4 regions of the Lysinibacillus sp. S1 genome follow, and region 4 is predicted to be linked to each of the others. Evidence: riboswitches for the same ligand, from Rfam matches in the RefSeq annotation. Region 4 holds a riboswitch; each other region holds the start of a gene.
What was found. A riboswitch is a leader RNA that binds a small molecule or an ion and turns the genes downstream of it on or off. The one in region 4 is predicted to bind cobalamin.
Positions count from the first base shown of each region.

Region 1: linked by a shared signal. The riboswitch ahead of cobT (nicotinate-nucleotide--dimethylbenzimidazole phosphoribosyltransferase) and the one ahead of ACHZEU_RS15625 (hypothetical protein) in region 4 are both predicted to bind cobalamin.
Region 2: linked by a shared signal. The riboswitch ahead of ACHZEU_RS02680 (hypothetical protein) and the one ahead of ACHZEU_RS15625 (hypothetical protein) in region 4 are both predicted to bind cobalamin.
Region 3: linked by a shared signal. The riboswitch ahead of ACHZEU_RS16380 (FecCD family ABC transporter permease) and the one ahead of ACHZEU_RS15625 (hypothetical protein) in region 4 are both predicted to bind cobalamin.

Region 1 is NZ_CP173154.1:1,486,152-1,490,367, reverse strand. Features, by position in the region: gene miaA (tRNA (adenosine(37)-N6)-dimethylallyltransferase MiaA) at 1-622, shown strand, start outside; gene hfq (RNA chaperone Hfq) at 720-950, shown strand; gene ACHZEU_RS07855 (rhodanese-like domain-containing protein) at 1,046-1,348, shown strand; gene ACHZEU_RS07850 (hypothetical protein) at 1,393-1,788, opposite strand; cobalamin riboswitch at 2,208-2,384, shown strand; gene cobT (nicotinate-nucleotide--dimethylbenzimidazole phosphoribosyltransferase) at 2,476-3,531, shown strand; gene ACHZEU_RS07840 (trimeric intracellular cation channel family protein) at 3,626-4,216, opposite strand, start outside.
Region 2 is NZ_CP173154.1:524,657-528,872, reverse strand. Features, by position in the region: gene ACHZEU_RS02695 (hypothetical protein) at 11-400, opposite strand; gene ACHZEU_RS02690 (PH domain-containing protein) at 511-891, shown strand; gene ACHZEU_RS02685 (GNAT family N-acetyltransferase) at 1,055-1,822, opposite strand; cobalamin riboswitch at 2,034-2,218, shown strand; gene ACHZEU_RS02680 (hypothetical protein) at 2,444-3,199, shown strand; partial or broken gene ACHZEU_RS02675 (GTP-binding protein) at 3,317-4,216, opposite strand, start outside.
Region 3 is NZ_CP173154.1:3,291,656-3,295,871, reverse strand. Features, by position in the region: gene dapF (diaminopimelate epimerase) at 1-692, opposite strand, end outside; gene ACHZEU_RS16385 (heme ABC transporter ATP-binding protein) at 745-1,536, opposite strand; gene ACHZEU_RS16380 (FecCD family ABC transporter permease) at 1,542-2,588, opposite strand; cobalamin riboswitch at 2,734-2,921, opposite strand; gene ACHZEU_RS16375 (biotin transporter BioY) at 3,075-3,671, shown strand; gene ACHZEU_RS16370 (YdhK family protein) at 3,775-4,216, shown strand, end outside.
Region 4 is NZ_CP173154.1:3,134,235-3,138,450, forward strand. Features, by position in the region: gene ytvI (sporulation integral membrane protein YtvI) at 1-576, opposite strand, end outside; gene ACHZEU_RS15615 (hypothetical protein) at 667-1,221, shown strand; gene ACHZEU_RS15620 (glutathione peroxidase) at 1,302-1,847, shown strand; cobalamin riboswitch at 1,972-2,170, shown strand; gene ACHZEU_RS15625 (hypothetical protein) at 2,328-2,885, shown strand; gene ACHZEU_RS15630 (ABC transporter substrate-binding protein) at 2,869-3,819, shown strand; gene ACHZEU_RS15635 (tyrosine-protein phosphatase) at 3,965-4,216, shown strand, end outside.

The DNA.
Region 1 (4,216 bases), 1.6 Mb from region 4:
ACAAGCTCGTCAAAAATTACCTATAATAGTAGGAGGCTCTGGCTTATATGTACAAGCTGTCCTCTATGATTTCCAATTTACTGATGAAAAAGTAGATGAAGAAGCACGAAAAGCCTACTATGAGGAATTAGCAAGGCTTGGCCCTGAGGCAATGCATGACAAACTAAAACAACTAGACCCTCAAACAGCGGAGACAATCCATCCAAACAATACACGTCGTGTTATTCGTGCATTAGAAATGCTGGAATTAAGCGGTGTATCAAAAGCAGCTGAAGCACAAAATCGAGGGGAAGTACCCCTTTACAATCATGTTATTTTAGGGTTAGGTCAAAACATGTCCCGTGACGTGCTATATGACCGTATTAATCGTCGTGTTGATTTAATGATGGAAAATGGTCTTCTGCAAGAGGTGAAGGGACTATGGCAGCAAAATATCCGTGGTGTGCAGTCTATACAAGCCATCGGATATAAAGAATTATATGATTATTTAGATGGCAAATGTACCCTAGAGGAAGCCATTGATAGCTTAACACAAAATTCCCGTCGCTATGCAAAAAGACAGCTTACTTATTTCCGTAATAAAATGGATGTCCATTTTATTACGCCGGATGATCGATTATAAGAATAAAGAAGAATTTCTAAAAATTACTAATTGATAAATTGGTAGAACATGCTACTATAGGAATGAAGAGGTAGAAAGTTAGTAGGGAGGCTATTTGATGAAATCAATCAATTTGCAAGATACGTTCTTGAACCAACTACGTAAAAACAGTGTTTTTGTAACTGTATTTCTGTTAAACGGATTTCAGTTAAAAGGGACTGTGAAATCATATGATAATTTTACAGTATTACTACTTGATGCTGAAAATAAGCAGCACCTAATCTACAAGCACGCCATTTCTACATTCGTACCAGCAAAACAAATAGAGTTTTTAGAGACAGAAGTATAATAAGTATGTTAAACAGTTAGTGTTCTCACACTGGCTGTTTTTTTTGCTACAAGCTATAATGATAGTGGAATTTGATATTTTGGAGGACAAAGTTTATGAAAACAATGGAAACAACACAATTATTAGATCTGTTAGATGCAAATGAGGACCTATATATTATCGATGTTCGTGAAGAGGATGAAGTAGCACATGGCATGATCCCAGGTGCTAAACATATTGCACTCGGAACTATCCCTGAACGTTTAGAGGAATTAGATGTAGAAAAGCCATATATTATTGTATGTAAGGCTGGAGCTCGTTCTGCCAATGCGTGTGCTTACTTAGAGGCACAAGGATTTGATGTAACAAACCTTGAAGGCGGCATGCTGGCTTATGATGGAGAATTAGAATTTAAATAAATCATGAAAAAAAGAAAGAGCATATACTCTTTCTTTTTTCATGATTATTTTTTCACGGCGTCCATGATAAAATTAAAATTCTCTTCAAAGTTTTTGTAGATATTAACATTTTTTTGTCCCTGCACTTTTGAAGCATAACTAGCAAAGTTTAGACCAGCTCCATAAATTTGTAGTGCTCCATTCGCCAAATCCCCTTTTTGGAGAAGCTCAATGCCATCTTTCAAGAAATTTTGACTCTCCTCGAAATGACACTCCGTAATGTATTTATCACCACTATGAAATAATTTTAAATTTTCTAGTATTTTATTTGCTGTCTCTTCGCTGATCGAAGCGTCGATATTGATTAATAACTGATTGATCGGTTTTACGAGTTTGGCATAGAGGCTATCGTGCGTTTCACAGGTTTCAGCAATAGCGTTTCTTAATTCTTTTGCATTCATCGTATCTACTCCTAACTTTTCATCGTTTTACTATTTGATACTTACCCTAATTTTAATCAACTGAATACTGAATTTTTAGAAATAATTTATGTTTACATTGAACAGATTATTAAGGTTTTCAACTTTTATGTTCAACATTACTCAGTGAATTGGCAAAACATATGCTACGGAAGGTAGAGATGATGGAAAAGTCTGTAGTTTATTTGTTAAGACAATTGATTTAGTAATTAGTTCTTGTACAAGCTGAGTGTTAGGCATAGAGAAATCTTTAAAAGCAATAATTAAGGAAGACTAGGAATCAAGTGAAAGATTCACAGGCTATTGATAAGCTTATATTGGGAATTGGAGTATGTACTAAGTTAACACTCAAAAAATTTTTTCCTCTTGACACTAAAAAAGTTGTAAAGTAGATTTAACATAATTACATAAAAGCAATAGGTGCCCACTAGGGAGAATAGGGAATAAAGTGAAAAGCTTTAGCGGACCCGCCACTGTATAAGGGAGTTTCATAGTGTATGCCACTAGCGAAAAGCTGGGAAGGTACTATGAGGTGTTGAACTTGAGCCAGGAGACCTGCCTACATGCTTTAGAAGATATAGATGATGGAAAAGTCTGTAGTTTATTTGTCATGACAATAAACTACAGACTTTTTATTTTGTCTTAATGAGAACGAGAGGAGAAATAATCATGCAATTATTACAAGACACGATTCAAAACATTCAAGGGGTTGATATGAAAAGTATGGAGCAAGCTAGAATGCGGATTGATGCGCTTTGTAAGCCCCCGGGTAGCTTGGGTAAACTAGAATCAATTGCCGTACAGCTCTCTGGTATAACAGGACAATTATATCCGACGGTCGACAAAAAGGTGATGATTGTCTGTGCTGCAGATCATGGTGTTTGCGAGGAAGGTGTAACCACGAATCCACAAGATGTTACGGTCTTTCAAACATTAAATTTTCCTAAGGGGGGTACAGGCGTTTGTGCGATTGCGGGGATTACCAATGCAAAGGTGGTCACAGTAGATGTGGGAGTAAAAGAAGATATTTCACTTGATGCAGGTGTCATTATTCATAAAATTAAATACGGTACCGATAACATGGCACACGGTCCAGCTATGGCCAAACAAGAAGCCATTCAATCGATAGAAGTAGGAATCCGTGTGGCCACTGAGGAAATCATAAAAGGTGCTGATGTACTTGGGACTGGAGAAATGGGCATCGGCAATACAACACCAAGTGCTGCGATATTAGCTGTTTTGACGGGATGCAACCCTATCGAAGTAACGGGGTTTGGTGCAGGAGTAGGCCAAGGAGGCATTGCCTATAAAGCGGCAGTTATTGAAAAAGCAATTACCTTAAATAAGCCTAATCCAAGTGATGTTATTGATGTTCTGGCTAAGGTTGGAGGGTTAGAGATAGGGGCGATGACAGGTATTATTCTTGGCGCTGCTGCCCATCGTAAACCCGTTGTCATTGATGGATTTATTTCGACTATAGCCGCCCTCATTGCTTATAAGCTCGAACCAAAAGTAATCGATTATATCATTCCTTCCCATGCTTCAGAGGAACCAGGGGCAAAAATTGCCGCTGCCTTACTGGGCATTGAACCGATGTTGCATATGAATATGCGTTTAGGCGAAGGTTCTGGAGCAGCCTTAGCCTTTCCTCTTTTAGATGCAGCTTGCTCGATGATGAAAAACATGGTGACTTTAGAAGAATCAATGCAGTTGTTAAAAAGGTAAGTTAAATGTCTCTTTTTTAATCAAATAAGGAATGAAACATTAGCTTAAACAATAAAACAGCCAATGACTTAATTTTTGGTCATTGGCTGAATGGTTATGCACGATTTAACTTTCGTAATGGCAAGCGCCACTTCATCATATAGGAAAGAATACGTAAAGCTGTAATCACTGCGAATAAAATATAAAGGAATATGTCCCCTGTAAAAACCTCGAATCCGATTAGCAGTCCAGCAAGAGCTGCCCAAACACCATAAACTTCATCACGGAGAACTAATGGTTTTCTTCTAGCTAATAAATCTCGTACAATACCACCACCTGAACCTGTCAAAACAGCAGCTACAATGACTGCGCTCACTGGCATATCAAGCTTGACAGCATAGAGTGCGCCTTGAATAGCGAATGCTGATAAGCCAATCGCATCTGTGAAGTTACCCCAACGATGCCAATGTTGAATCAGATGATGCGGAAAAATAAAGAATATCGTAATCGCAGCAAGCGCTATTTGAAACATCATATCCTGTCCCCAAAGCGTTGTGACAGGTAGTCCAATGAGTAAATTTCGAATAGCTCCTCCACCAAAAGCAGTCACAATACCAAGTATATATACACCGAATAAATCGTATTCTTCTTCCATGGCAATAATTGCCCCAGAAATAGCAAAGGCAATTGTTCCTATAATACTAAA
Region 2 (4,216 bases), 2.1 Mb from region 4:
AGTGTTTTTTTTATGAGTGAACTAGCGCAGCTAATTTTTCAGTGAACTCCTCAGATATTGTGTAGATCGTATGCGTATCCTCGACATGCATCAAACTACTGTTTTGCCCTTTATCACCTAACCAAAGATGATAGCCATATTTGTTTCCTGCCTTGTCCACTATTTGTACATCATATTCTGGCGAAGCCATATTGACAACACCCTCGTTTTTGACTGTTGTTGCAATGGCTTGTTGGAATAGTGTAAGTGATTCTTCATCCGTATATTCTTTAAAAAAATCAGTGTTCACCTTGTTAAATTTAGCACCAATAGAAATGCTGACCTTAGCTAATTCATCATCTGGTTTTTCATTACATCCTAGTAAAACAACGGCTAGTAGAGACACTAAGGCAACTATCATTATTCGCAACCACTCATCCCCTCTATAGGCTAAATAATACCACCATTTCCTGTCGTAGCTCTCACTTCTTTGTAATACATTAAATAAACGAGAGTGAAAGGGGACAGATAGTGGGCTTATTTGATGGATTGATCGGCAATGCAAGCGAGGTGAATTTAGAAAAACTACAGGAGGAGGTCCATAATTTATTAATTCCAAACGAGACAGTCAAAAACGCCTATAAAATTATTAGAGACACGTTTATTTTTACCAATAAACGATTAATCCTCATTGATAAGCAAGGAGTGACTGGCAAGAAAACGGAGTATCATTCCATTCCCTATAAAAATATCGTTCATTTTTCAGTAGAGACAGCTGGAACATTTGATTTAGATGCAGAGCTTAAAATATGGGTGTCTGGCAGTCCATTACCGATTCAAAAAAACTTCAATAAGGCGACAAATATTTATAAGGTGCAAAGCGTCTTAGCACAGTATGTTTTGGGGACGTAATGAAGGTGCTAATAGTACGTGTGCACAACCAAAAGCCCGCAGATTTGCGAGGCTTTTCTGTCGTGCCAGGAAGGGGTCGGTGTAACGGATTTTAAATCAGCTTCATGATTACGGTAAGCTCGAAAATACTTTCAAGTGTAAATAACAGCGCATTGGCGAAGTCTTATTCAAATACAATCATTTCTCCGACTTCTTTAAACCCGAAGCGTTTATAAATATTTTTTCCATCCTCTGATGCCTGTAAGACTACGGGCTTTTGCTTATCGATTGTTTGACTGAGTAGGAATTGAAACATCTCACTGCCATAACCCTTGCCCCTATACGCATCTTTTGTCATCACATCATAAATCCCATAGCTATGTTTACTGTCGATTAATAATCCCGTAGCGATAGGTACTTCCTTTATGCAACCAATAAACATGCGAGCATTTGATGCTAGTTTTTCCTGTGAGAATTTATGAAAGTAAATTTCTAATGCATCTCTTTCTGCTGTTTCTCCAAATAAACTTAGAAAAACTTCCTTATATRGTAGAAGCTCTTCCTTGTTACTTACTTCTGTGATGGTAAGATAATTGGAAATTCGTGGACCTGTGTGAAGTGTATGGTCAAGCTTCATCATCATATTTCGTTCAGCTTCCTGTAAATTGCAGTCTTTTATCAGTTGTAGCCAATCATCGCTTAGATAGTTGGCATCCACCCACGTGCTGAAGGGAAGTTTATTAACAATGAAATGATTAATCCTTTGTTTAAGATGATTTTCCTTATGAATTATAGGCGATTTCGCTACTAACAAATTAAATGTATCAGTTGGAATATTTGTATTGGCTATGACAAAATGAGCTTCCTCTATAATTTGTCCAGAAACGGCTCGAGTAAATAGTTTCATTTTTTCCTCTAAATTACTCGTTACTAATTGTTGACTTGTTTTCATATTTTTCATCCTTCCACTATTAGAAGTACACTATCTTTTATTATAAAGTCAATGAAAGATAAAAAATACGCAGTTCACCTTTTTTATATCCCGCTATAACTTTATTAGTAGTTTGGAAAATATTGTGATATTTGACTTTAGAAAAACACTACTTTACAATTGATTTTAGTAATCTAATAGGAATGTGCTTATACTCATTCCTATGACAACTGAATAGCGTGTAGTAATAGGTGTAAATTGCGTGCAATTTGCTTAAAAGGGAAGTCGGTGCGAATCCGACACTGTCCCGCAACTGTAAATGTGAGCGACTTTTCAGTATCCACTGTCTTTGGACGGGAAGGAGAAAAGAAGCGATGATCATGAGTCAGGATACCTGCCTGTTACGAGTACACACCATAAACCTACGAGGAATAGGAGGTGGCATGTTGACAAAACAGAATGCTCTGTTCGTCACAGTACGTCAAACGCCCATAGTAAATGAAAGGGTTCATAATCGAACTCGTTCACACATACTTAGGGTTTGTTTGGCATTGTGTGATGAAAGAAGATAAAATGAAGGATTTCCTCAAAAGTAGGGAGTCCTTTTTGTTTTGAAAATATGTACGCAAAGGGGATGCACGTATGACAAATATTCATGTAACGACAACGTTGGAAACGCCTTATGAAGATCTGAACATTTGTAAGCAACCACGCACAGAAGTTGCCAAGAAAGCGAAAACAAGAATGGTGGTCGAGTCACTGATCGATCAATTATTAGCAACGAAGCTGATTCGCAATGATCGCTTCTTTGAGCAAATCTTATATAATAAAGAAATTATTTGGATACAAAATGGGGATGTGGACGGTCATCTTTTAGCGAAAGCAGCCATAGCAGATGAACTAAAAACAAAGACGAATAGTTTTATGATGTACATGCCGACCAATCCGATTGTCTATGAGGTCAACGGAGAAGCGTATCACTTAATTACGCGCATTGATTCTACACGCGCAAAGCCCAACCTCGACCGTCTATCATTGGAGCCAAAGCCTGTTTTAAGTGCCGCTCGTGTCAATGACTTATTATGCTCGARTGTCATGCGCTTTTACGAAACATATTTATATGATTTAGCATCTCATCATGACAAACTCATTGCATTTGTGCAGCAGGAATATGCCCAATTTATTGAAGCGGTGCAAGCGTTAAATGATTATCATTTCAACTGGCATCCACGTGGCAACGGTCACGAGCTTTTACTGCAATTAATTGATCATCTACAACTATTAAAAAGTCAACCTGGTAAGGTACTAATTGATTTTACGAACAAGCATGACTATGTAATAGTTGAACCCGCATATTTGTTGGACAATCCAACAAAGAAAGCTGTCGGTGCACTATAAAAACAAGCCCTCCATTTTTTGGAGGGCTTGTAATATCTTATGGCAGGGTAGAGATATATTGATGCCCAAGCAAGAAATACCCGCGGAAATACCCGAAGCGAGCAGGCTCATCCCATCCTACAGGCAATGCATGGCTGCCTGTGCTTCTTGCCATGGAACCGAATATCCTTTGCCCTTAGCACAAAAGATACTAGAGGAACTATACTCAGGGTCGGCATTTCTATCGTAGCCAATCTGTGCAATCACATCCTCTGTATTATGGCACACATCATAGCCATCAAATTGGAGTGTGAGTGCACCTTTCCCATTTGTATAGGCGGCAAAGGTTGTACTGTAGCTCATTAAAGTGGCAACAGGTGCACGACCTGTTAGGATAACATCCGTTTCGGATAAAATCGGGTCATCGAACGTGCCAGCTGCTTGCTGAATATCAGTCATCATACGACCGATAAAGTCATTTGAAGCTTTCATTTTAAAGCGATAATAGGGTTCAAGTAGGACATTTTGTGCCTGCTCCAGCCCCTGACGCAGGGCACGGAAACTGGCTTCACGGAAATCTCCCCCCGATGTATGTTCATTGTGCCCGCGACCTGTTAGAAGTGTAAAATGAATATCTGTTACAGGGAAGCCTGTCAGTAGCCCATGATGGTCACGCTCAAACAGATGCTTTTCAACAAGGCGCTGATTGCCTACAGATAAATGATCGGCATGACAGGCATTGGTGAAGGTATTACCTGTTCCACGTGGATTTGGCTCCATTAATAAATGAACTTCTGCATAATGCTTGAGGGGGTCGAAATGACCATAGACCGTTACGGTCGTCGCAATGGTTTCGATGTATAAAATGTGCGGCTCACCAAAGGAGACAGCTAATGAAAAACGCGTCATTAATACCTCTGTAAGGACCTACAATTGAATGGCACCCATAATATGCACATGGATTTCCTGAAATTTTTCCTGCCAGACCACACGCAAGGACGGTTCTTCTGCTTCGAGTAAACGGAAAATCTGTAGCAC
Region 3 (4,216 bases), 160 kb from region 4:
GCACAAGCACCTGTCCCACATGCCTCTGTTATACCCGAACCTCGTTCCCAAACGCAGCATTTTAATGCCTTCTCATGAACAACCTCTACAAACTCAACATTGCAGCGATAAGGAAATCTCATATCGTTTGCTATAATACCGCCTAATGTTCTTAATGGTGCTTGCTCGATCGCATTCACAAAAACTACGGTATTGGGATTGCCCAAAAACAAAGCTGTTACTAAAAGAGTTTGTTGGGGTAAAGGAAATATTTCATTGATGACAAGCTCATTTGGGTTTCCTAACATCGGAATGTCTTTGCGCAATAAGAGAGGCTTGCCCATATCGACAATCACTTCTATTACACGATTGTCTTGCACCACTACCTGTACCAGCATAATCCCGGATTTCGTTTCAATCGTAATTAGCTCTTGTCGTACAATATGACGTTCAAAAATATACTTAGCAACACAGCGAAGACCGTTACCACAATTTGTCCCCTCAGATCCATCTTTATTAAATACACGCATACCACAGTCAGCAATTTTAGAGGGTTGGATAATAATCAATCCATCTGAGCCAATACCAGTATGGACATTGGCCATTTTTTGAGCCAATTCACAAAAGATATCTTCCTTGTAATCATGTTGGAAAAGATCAAGATAGATATAGCTGTTGCCAATACCATGCATTTTCGTAAAGGCTATTTGCATACAGTCACTCCTTAAAGGTTGTTTTATGTATCTAATAGAAGATGACACTTTTCTATATTTGGCTAAACCCCTTCGTGAACTGTTCAGGAACATATGTAAGATACGGCTTCCCTGTCATTGGATGTATTTGAATATCCGCAAAAACACCAAATACATCTTGCAGCACTGTTGGCGTAAGTACTTCCTCTGGTGTACCATGACAAACTATTCGCCCTTGCTGTAAAACGTAAATTTGATCGCAATACATAGCAGCAATATTCAAATCATGTAAAGCTGCTACTACGGTTAAATGCAAAGTCTGAATTAAATCCATAAGTTGAAGTTGATGTTGAATATCTAAATGATTCGTCGGCTCATCTAATATTAATATCTGTGCTTGTTGAGCGAGTGCCCTTGCAACCATGACACGTTTTTTCTCGCCACCAGAAAGCGAACTAAAGCTTCGTTTCTCTAAATGCGATATGCCCGTTTGCCTAAGAGCCTCTTTAACAATTTGAAAATCTTTCTCTTGATCAAGCTCTAACAGCTTTTTATGTGGGGTTCTTCCCATACTGACTAAATCATGCACAGTGAAATCAAATAATACGGGTGTCTCTTGGCTTACAACAGCCAAATTTTTCGCAATTGCTTTGCTTGATTGCTTTAATATATCTTGCTCATTTAATACTACCGAGCCACTTTCAGGTTTTAGGAGACGATACATATTTTTTAACAATGTTGATTTTCCGCTCCCATTAGGACCAATTAATCCAACAAATTGCTTTTCTTTTATTTGAATACTTACATCATGCAGTATACGCTGATCGTAAATGGAGAATGATACTTTTTTCGCTTCTAATGTCATGGAAGTTAATCTCCTTCACCGAAAGAATAATTGTTACGACGGAGAAGCCAAATGAAAAATGGTCCTCCACAAAAAGCTGTAATAATACCAATTGGCATTTCCTGAGGAGCAATAATAATTCGAGCAAAGGCATCTGCCCACACTAAGAATATTCCACCTATTAAAGCACTGATAGGTATTACGTATTTATAGTTTGAGCCCACAATTAAACGCACAATATGGGGAATAATCAATCCCACAAATCCTATAGAACCACTAACTGCGACAAGCACACCTGTTAATAGAGATACTAGTAGTATTAACTGAATACGGAATTGCTGAAGATTAACGCCTAATGTCACTGCCGCCTCTTCTCCTAGTAATAATAAATTTAAATTGCGATAGTGTAGCCACAGTAGCCCAAATACAATAAAGAATACGAAAGCTGGAATCACAATATTATTCCATTTGGCTCCAGCTAAACTACCTAGCATCCAAAACATAACAGCCTTTAAGGCCCCTTCTTGCTTTGACATCATTAAAATAAAGTTAGAGATAGCCGTTAAGATAAAGGACACAGCCATGCCTGCCAATAGCAAGCGGAAAATAGAGACACGTCCCCCAACACGTGATAAGAAAAAGACAAGTGCAATGGCAAGTAATGAACCAAGGAATGCGGATACTGAAAGAGCGTAAATACCTAAAAATGAAAAGGCTCCTAAAATAATCACAGAAGTAGCTCCGACAGCTGCCCCTGAAGAAATCCCTAGAATATACGGGTCTGCAATAGAATTACGTACTAGTGCCTGAATGGCTGCCCCTGCAATAGCTAACCCCGCTCCTACTATCGCAGCTAGCAAAACACGAGGTGCTCTTATTTGCCAGATGATGATTTCCTGAGAGCGACTCCAATCTTGCTCGATCGAATTTTGTATAAAAGGAATTTTAGAAAGAATGACTTTCCATACATATAACGGTGTAACTGTAACTGAGCCAACRATTACAGCAAAGGTCATTGAAACAATTAATACCATGAAAAGTACGAAGGAAAATAACATAAATTTTTTATTCATCTGTTTTAAACTCCTACTGAATATTGATGAATGAAGCAATAAAAAAAGGTATCCCATGCGAAAATGCGCATAGAAATACCCAAGATTAAACAAAGTCAGAAAAATATCCAGCTATTGTCCGTAATTGCTTGCATCCTCGTGGGCATTACAGGTATTACTAAATGGCAGGTCTCCTGGCTTCGATTCACTATCCTATAATTGCCTTCCCATTCTTAAACAGTGGCAAATCATATTATAGGATTCATCGTTACAGTTGCGGGACAGCGTCGGACTTCCACCGACTTCCCTTTTAAGTGACATTCAAAATGTCACACCAATAGTATTTGAAGTTATAAAATTGTGACGATTCTATCATACATTTTTATAGATAGATAGTCTACTTCAATTTAATTCAGTAATTGCGTTAACTTATACAAATAATAAAGTTGACACAAATGTATTCGTTTTTTACACTAGCAGTAATAACTTATAAAACGAGGTGAAATCATGGCAACTGTTACACAACATAGTCACCATAAGTTAAGAACTGTTGACATTACCTACATTGGATTATTTACAACGCTAATGATGGTGGGTGCTAATATCACTTCCTTTGCACCTTTTATGGTAGTAGGTGGTGTACCCATTACGCTTCAAACCTTCTTTGCAATTTTAGCAGGGCTTATTCTTGGTAGTAGAAAAGGTGCGCTCGCCTGCACAATTTATATGTGCGTAGGATTGGCAGGAGCTCCTGTCTTTGCTCGTTTCGGGGGTGGAATTGGCCAAATTTTAAGCCCTACCTTTGGGTTTATTATTACTTTTATATTTGCGGCATTTGTTGCGGGGTTAATCGTAGAACGAAGCGGAACAAAGAAAAGTTTTATCGTAGCTGCTTTGGTAGCAACGGCTATAAATTATTTGATAGGAACAAATTGGATGTTTTTTGCCTATAAGCTATGGGCAAGTGCGCCAGAGAATTTTTCATATAAGCTCGCTTGGCTTTGGATGATTCCTCCACTACCAAAAGATATTATTTTAGCTATTTTTGCTGGTATCTTCGCCCATAGATTACAAAAAACATTGAAGATCATGCCCATTCAATAGCATATCTCCCCGCCAGACTAGAGAAATGTTTTTCATAGGTTATATCCATCGTTTCTGCATATTTATTTGCTACATTAGGAGCACATAGTGAGGAGGATATCATATGAAATTCAATAAAAGATGGTCAGTCGGACTATTATCAGTAGTCGCTCTAATTAGTTTATCGGCTTGTACAGAGGATCAAACAAAACCTGCGTCCACTTCTAATGAAGCTGCTGAAGAAATGGATCATTCTACAATGAACCATTCAAGTTCTGGCGAAGTACCAGTAACGTTAAAAAAAGCTGAAAATCCGAAATTTCCTATAGGAAGCACAGCCATTATTACAGATGGACATATGGAAGGTATGAAAGGGGCCGAAGCAACAATAGTAGGTGCCTATACTACAACTGCCTATGTTATTTCCTATGAGCCTACATCTGGTGGAAAGCGAATAGAAAAGCATAAGTGGGTAATTCATGAAGAATTAATTGACCCACAAGAAGCACCACTGGCTCCTGGAACAGAAGTAAAAACGGACGCAACACATATGGAAGGTATGGAAA
Region 4 (4,216 bases):
CTTTAAATATTTATAAGTGATTTGCTTTAACTTAGGCAAATCAAGCATAAATAGGAATAGCGCAATCATATAAACGAGAAGACTGATAAATAGGCTGGGTATCTCTGAAAAGAAGGCAGAAACTTTGCTATAATTAAAGAAGCTTAAAAAGGATTCTTCGACTTTCTTTATGAAATCCATAGTGGTTTTTTGAAGCGAAGCACTTACTTCAGGTGGAAAGTCTTCTGTGTATTTAGAAAYATTTTCTTGCATATGAAGCCACATATCTGATAGCTTGGAAATATAATAGGGAGCTTGCTTAGATAGTAAAATTATTTGTGTCATTATTTGTGTAATAGAAAGATAACAAATAATAGATATAACAATAACACTCACTATGTAAATAAAAGCAACTGCTATTTTCCGTGACATTTTCCATTTCCGTTTAAAGAACATGACAATTGGTTCTAAGAAAAATGCACTAATCCCAGCAAGTATTAAAGGCATGGACACTGGGATAACAAAATAGACAGCTAAAAGTAGTGATATTATCACAATCAACCGAAAAATCAATTTCCTAGCATTAAATTTATTCATAAACTCACCTTCTTTGCGAAAAAAATTAAGTTAAGTGTACCATAAATCAAATTTTATTACGTTCTGAAACAATAAAGGTAGGGATGAATTATGGAAAAAGAGATTTTGCAACTTTTTAGTAATCTAACAGAGCATGATCGCGATATTCAATATGAATCTTACGAGGAATTAATGAAAATTATGCAGGAACCCGTAGATTGGACATATGCAGTTTGGGAACAGCTAATAAAAGCACTTACATACAATAATGGTTATTCTCGTGCACGTGCTGCACAAATTTTATGCGCTTTAGCTGCAAAAAGTGATCCAGAAGAAAGGGTCTTGGAGGATTTTTTAAAGATTTGGGCTGTGACTTACGATGAACAATCTGCTACGGCAAGGCATGCATTACAAGCAATTTGGAAAATTGGACAGGCGGGTCCAGTACAAAGAGATTTGGTTGTATCGTATCTAGCTAAAAGATTTCAAACATGTATAGATGAAAAACAGCCATCTCTTATTCGTCAGGATATTATTATGTCATTTAAAAAGTTATATGATCAAACAAATGACTCGAAATTATTAGATATTGCCCATCGTTTAATTAATGAAGAACAAGATGCTAAATATAAAAAGAAGTATAAGTCAGCCATCCGTTCAAAGTAGCGAGGTGGTGTTTTTTTGTGCAAATTCTTTGATGAACGATAGAATAGTCAACTATAATGAATGAAAAAAGGGGATTATGCATGAGCATTTATAATTATCTAGTTCGGAAGCCTAATGGCGAAATTTTATCGATGGAAACATATCGTGGAAAAACAATGTTAATTGTTAACACGGCAAACCAATGCCGATTTACATATCAATTTGAAGACTTACAGAAAATGTATGATAAATATGGAAAAGAGAATTTTGTAGTTCTTGGATTCCCTTGTGATCAATTTGGCCATCAAAATCCTGAAGATGGGGAGGAAACTAAGCATCTATGCAAGGTAAACTATGGGGTCACATTCCCGATTTTTGAGCTTGTACAGGTAAATGGAGAGGCTACCCATCCACTCTTTAATTATTTAAAGCATGAAGTGGATTACCGAGAGTTTGGGAAGGCAAGTATGCAGGAGAAAATGTTGGCAGAAGCAATTGTTCAACTTGCCCCAAGCTTTTTAGATGGTCGTAATATTCGCTGGAACTTTACAAAATTTCTAGTAGATGCTAATGGTAAGTCCGTCGCACGCTTTGAACCAACAGATTCACAGCTCGATATTGAAAAAGCAATTGAAACACTATTATAGTAAATTTCTTAATAATGTAAAAATTAGTTAGGGTTTTCTCTTCAAGTAGAAATAATGCTATATTTTAAAACTGAGCACAGCTATTTTTTCTGAAGCATATATGATAAACTGCTTTACAVATGAAATATTCTTGCAGAATAAAGGTGCGAATTAGCATAATCGGGAATCCGGTGAAAAACCGGAGCTGTTTCCGCAACTGTAAGTGCAGCCATTATAAAGATTTACCACTGTCTCAAAGAAGATGGGAAGGTCCTTTATAACACATTCGTTTCATGTGACGAACTGTACAAGCCAGGAGACCGACCTTTATTTGAACGTATAAAAACTTCTCGGAAGCTAGGAGGATATACGGCAAATACATAGGCTTTGTCTAGTTTGATGGCTCATTATGTTATTTTTGTCGTTCCTTTGCAAAAAGGAGCGACTTTTTTATGCCTTTCAAATAAGAATTTTTCATTATAGAAAATAGGGGGGAAGCAAGTGAAAAAAGATGCCCGTTATTCTTGTTATCCATTTATGCGTGAGAAAGCTTCAACGGTCGATTTTGAAATTCGAACAGATAGCCTGACAACACATCTAGGAGTTGCATTAGCTGCGGTAAAAAAAGAGGATGTTCAAGTTGTTGCTGAGGATTTATTGCTTATGTTACCTATGGCTTATCATGTGAATGGCTCAGTACGTGGGAAATTAGCAGTAACTGAAGAGGATTTATCTTGGTTAAGTGAACGTTATGATTTTTACGTTCGCCATGTGAAGGAAGAGATTCAAAGTTTTGTTTTACCTCAAGGAACAGAGGCTGCTGCAGCCTTACATCTTTGTCGCAGTGAGGCAAAAAAATCATATCGTACTTTACACAAAGTATCAGAAGAACGAGAGGTTCCAGCTATTCTTTTCGATTACCTTGGTTTATTAGCTAATGTATGTTTTGTCATGGCTGTTTTTATGAATCAGCAAGCTGGAATAGCGGAAATACCGTTTATTAGTAAATCCTACCCAATGAAAAAGAAAAAGGAGAATAACAATGAAAAAAGTATTTAATTTCCAATGGCTATCAGTGCTCTTACTTGCACTGGTATTAGCAGGCTGTGGCACTGCTGAAGATACAAAAAATAAAGATGCTTCGCAAGATACACAACAAGCAGAGAAAACAAGCTATAAAGTGACAGATGACCGTGGAGTGGAAATAGAGTTTAATGAAGTACCAAAAACAGTTGTATCTTTACAACCAAGTAATACTGAAATTTTGTTTGCTTTAGGTGTTGGCAATAAAATTGTAGGAGCAACTGAGTACGATACTTACCCAGAGGAAGCACAAAAAATTGAACGTGTCTCGGATACTATGAACTTTAACAGTGAAAGAATTTTAGCGTTAAAGCCAGATGTTGTCATTGCTTATACAATCGGTGATAAGGATGCCCTAAAGCCGCTTGAGGACGCAGGAATTAAAGTGTTTGTTATTCAATCTGCGACTACTTTCGACGATGTTTATGGAGATATCGAACAAATTGCTGCTGTGATGGATGTTCCTGATAAAGGAAATAAATTAAACGAAGAGATTAAAGCGAAAATTGCTGAAGTACAAACGAAGGTGAAGGATGTAAAAACGCCGAAAAATGTTTATTTAGAGGTTAGCCCTAAGCCAGACATATATACAGCAGGCTCTAGCACTTTCCAGCAAGAAATATTAGATGCAGCTAATGTTAATAATGTTTTTTCTGACTTGAATAGCTGGGCAAAAGTGAATGAGGAAGATGTTATTGCGAAAAATCCAGATGTTATTTTAACAACAGTAAACTATACAGAAGATCCAATAGGAGAAATTCTTGGACGAGATGGTTGGAATACTGTGAAAGCTATTCAAAACAAAGCGGTATTGTCCATTGATACAGATATCTCTAATCGACCTGGTCCGCGTATTGGTGAAGCTGTAGAATTAGTAGCGAAGGCTGTGTACCCAGAGTTATTTAAATAAGAAATGTTTCCATGCTAGCTGTCAGCTATTCAGCTAGCATTTTTTATGTGGTTTAAATTATTACCTAGCGTGAAAATTGGAATTAATGTAGTTTGTTCTTTAAAATAAAAGTAAGTATGCTTGATAATCTTAGGAGGTGTAGTGATTGGAGCAATTAGAGACAAAGGTAATTCCATTTGAAGCAGTCTATAATTTCCGAGACATGGGTGGATATAAAACAAAAGATGGGCGTAGGGTAAAGAACGGTTTATTTTACCGCTCAGCTGCCCTTGGAAAAATGACACTGTCGGATAAAGAGCTATTTGAAACGTTAGGGATTAAGACCATTTTTGATTATCGCGATAACAATGAGGCGTATCATAATCCTAACCCAGTGTTCTCGCATGCTCAATATATA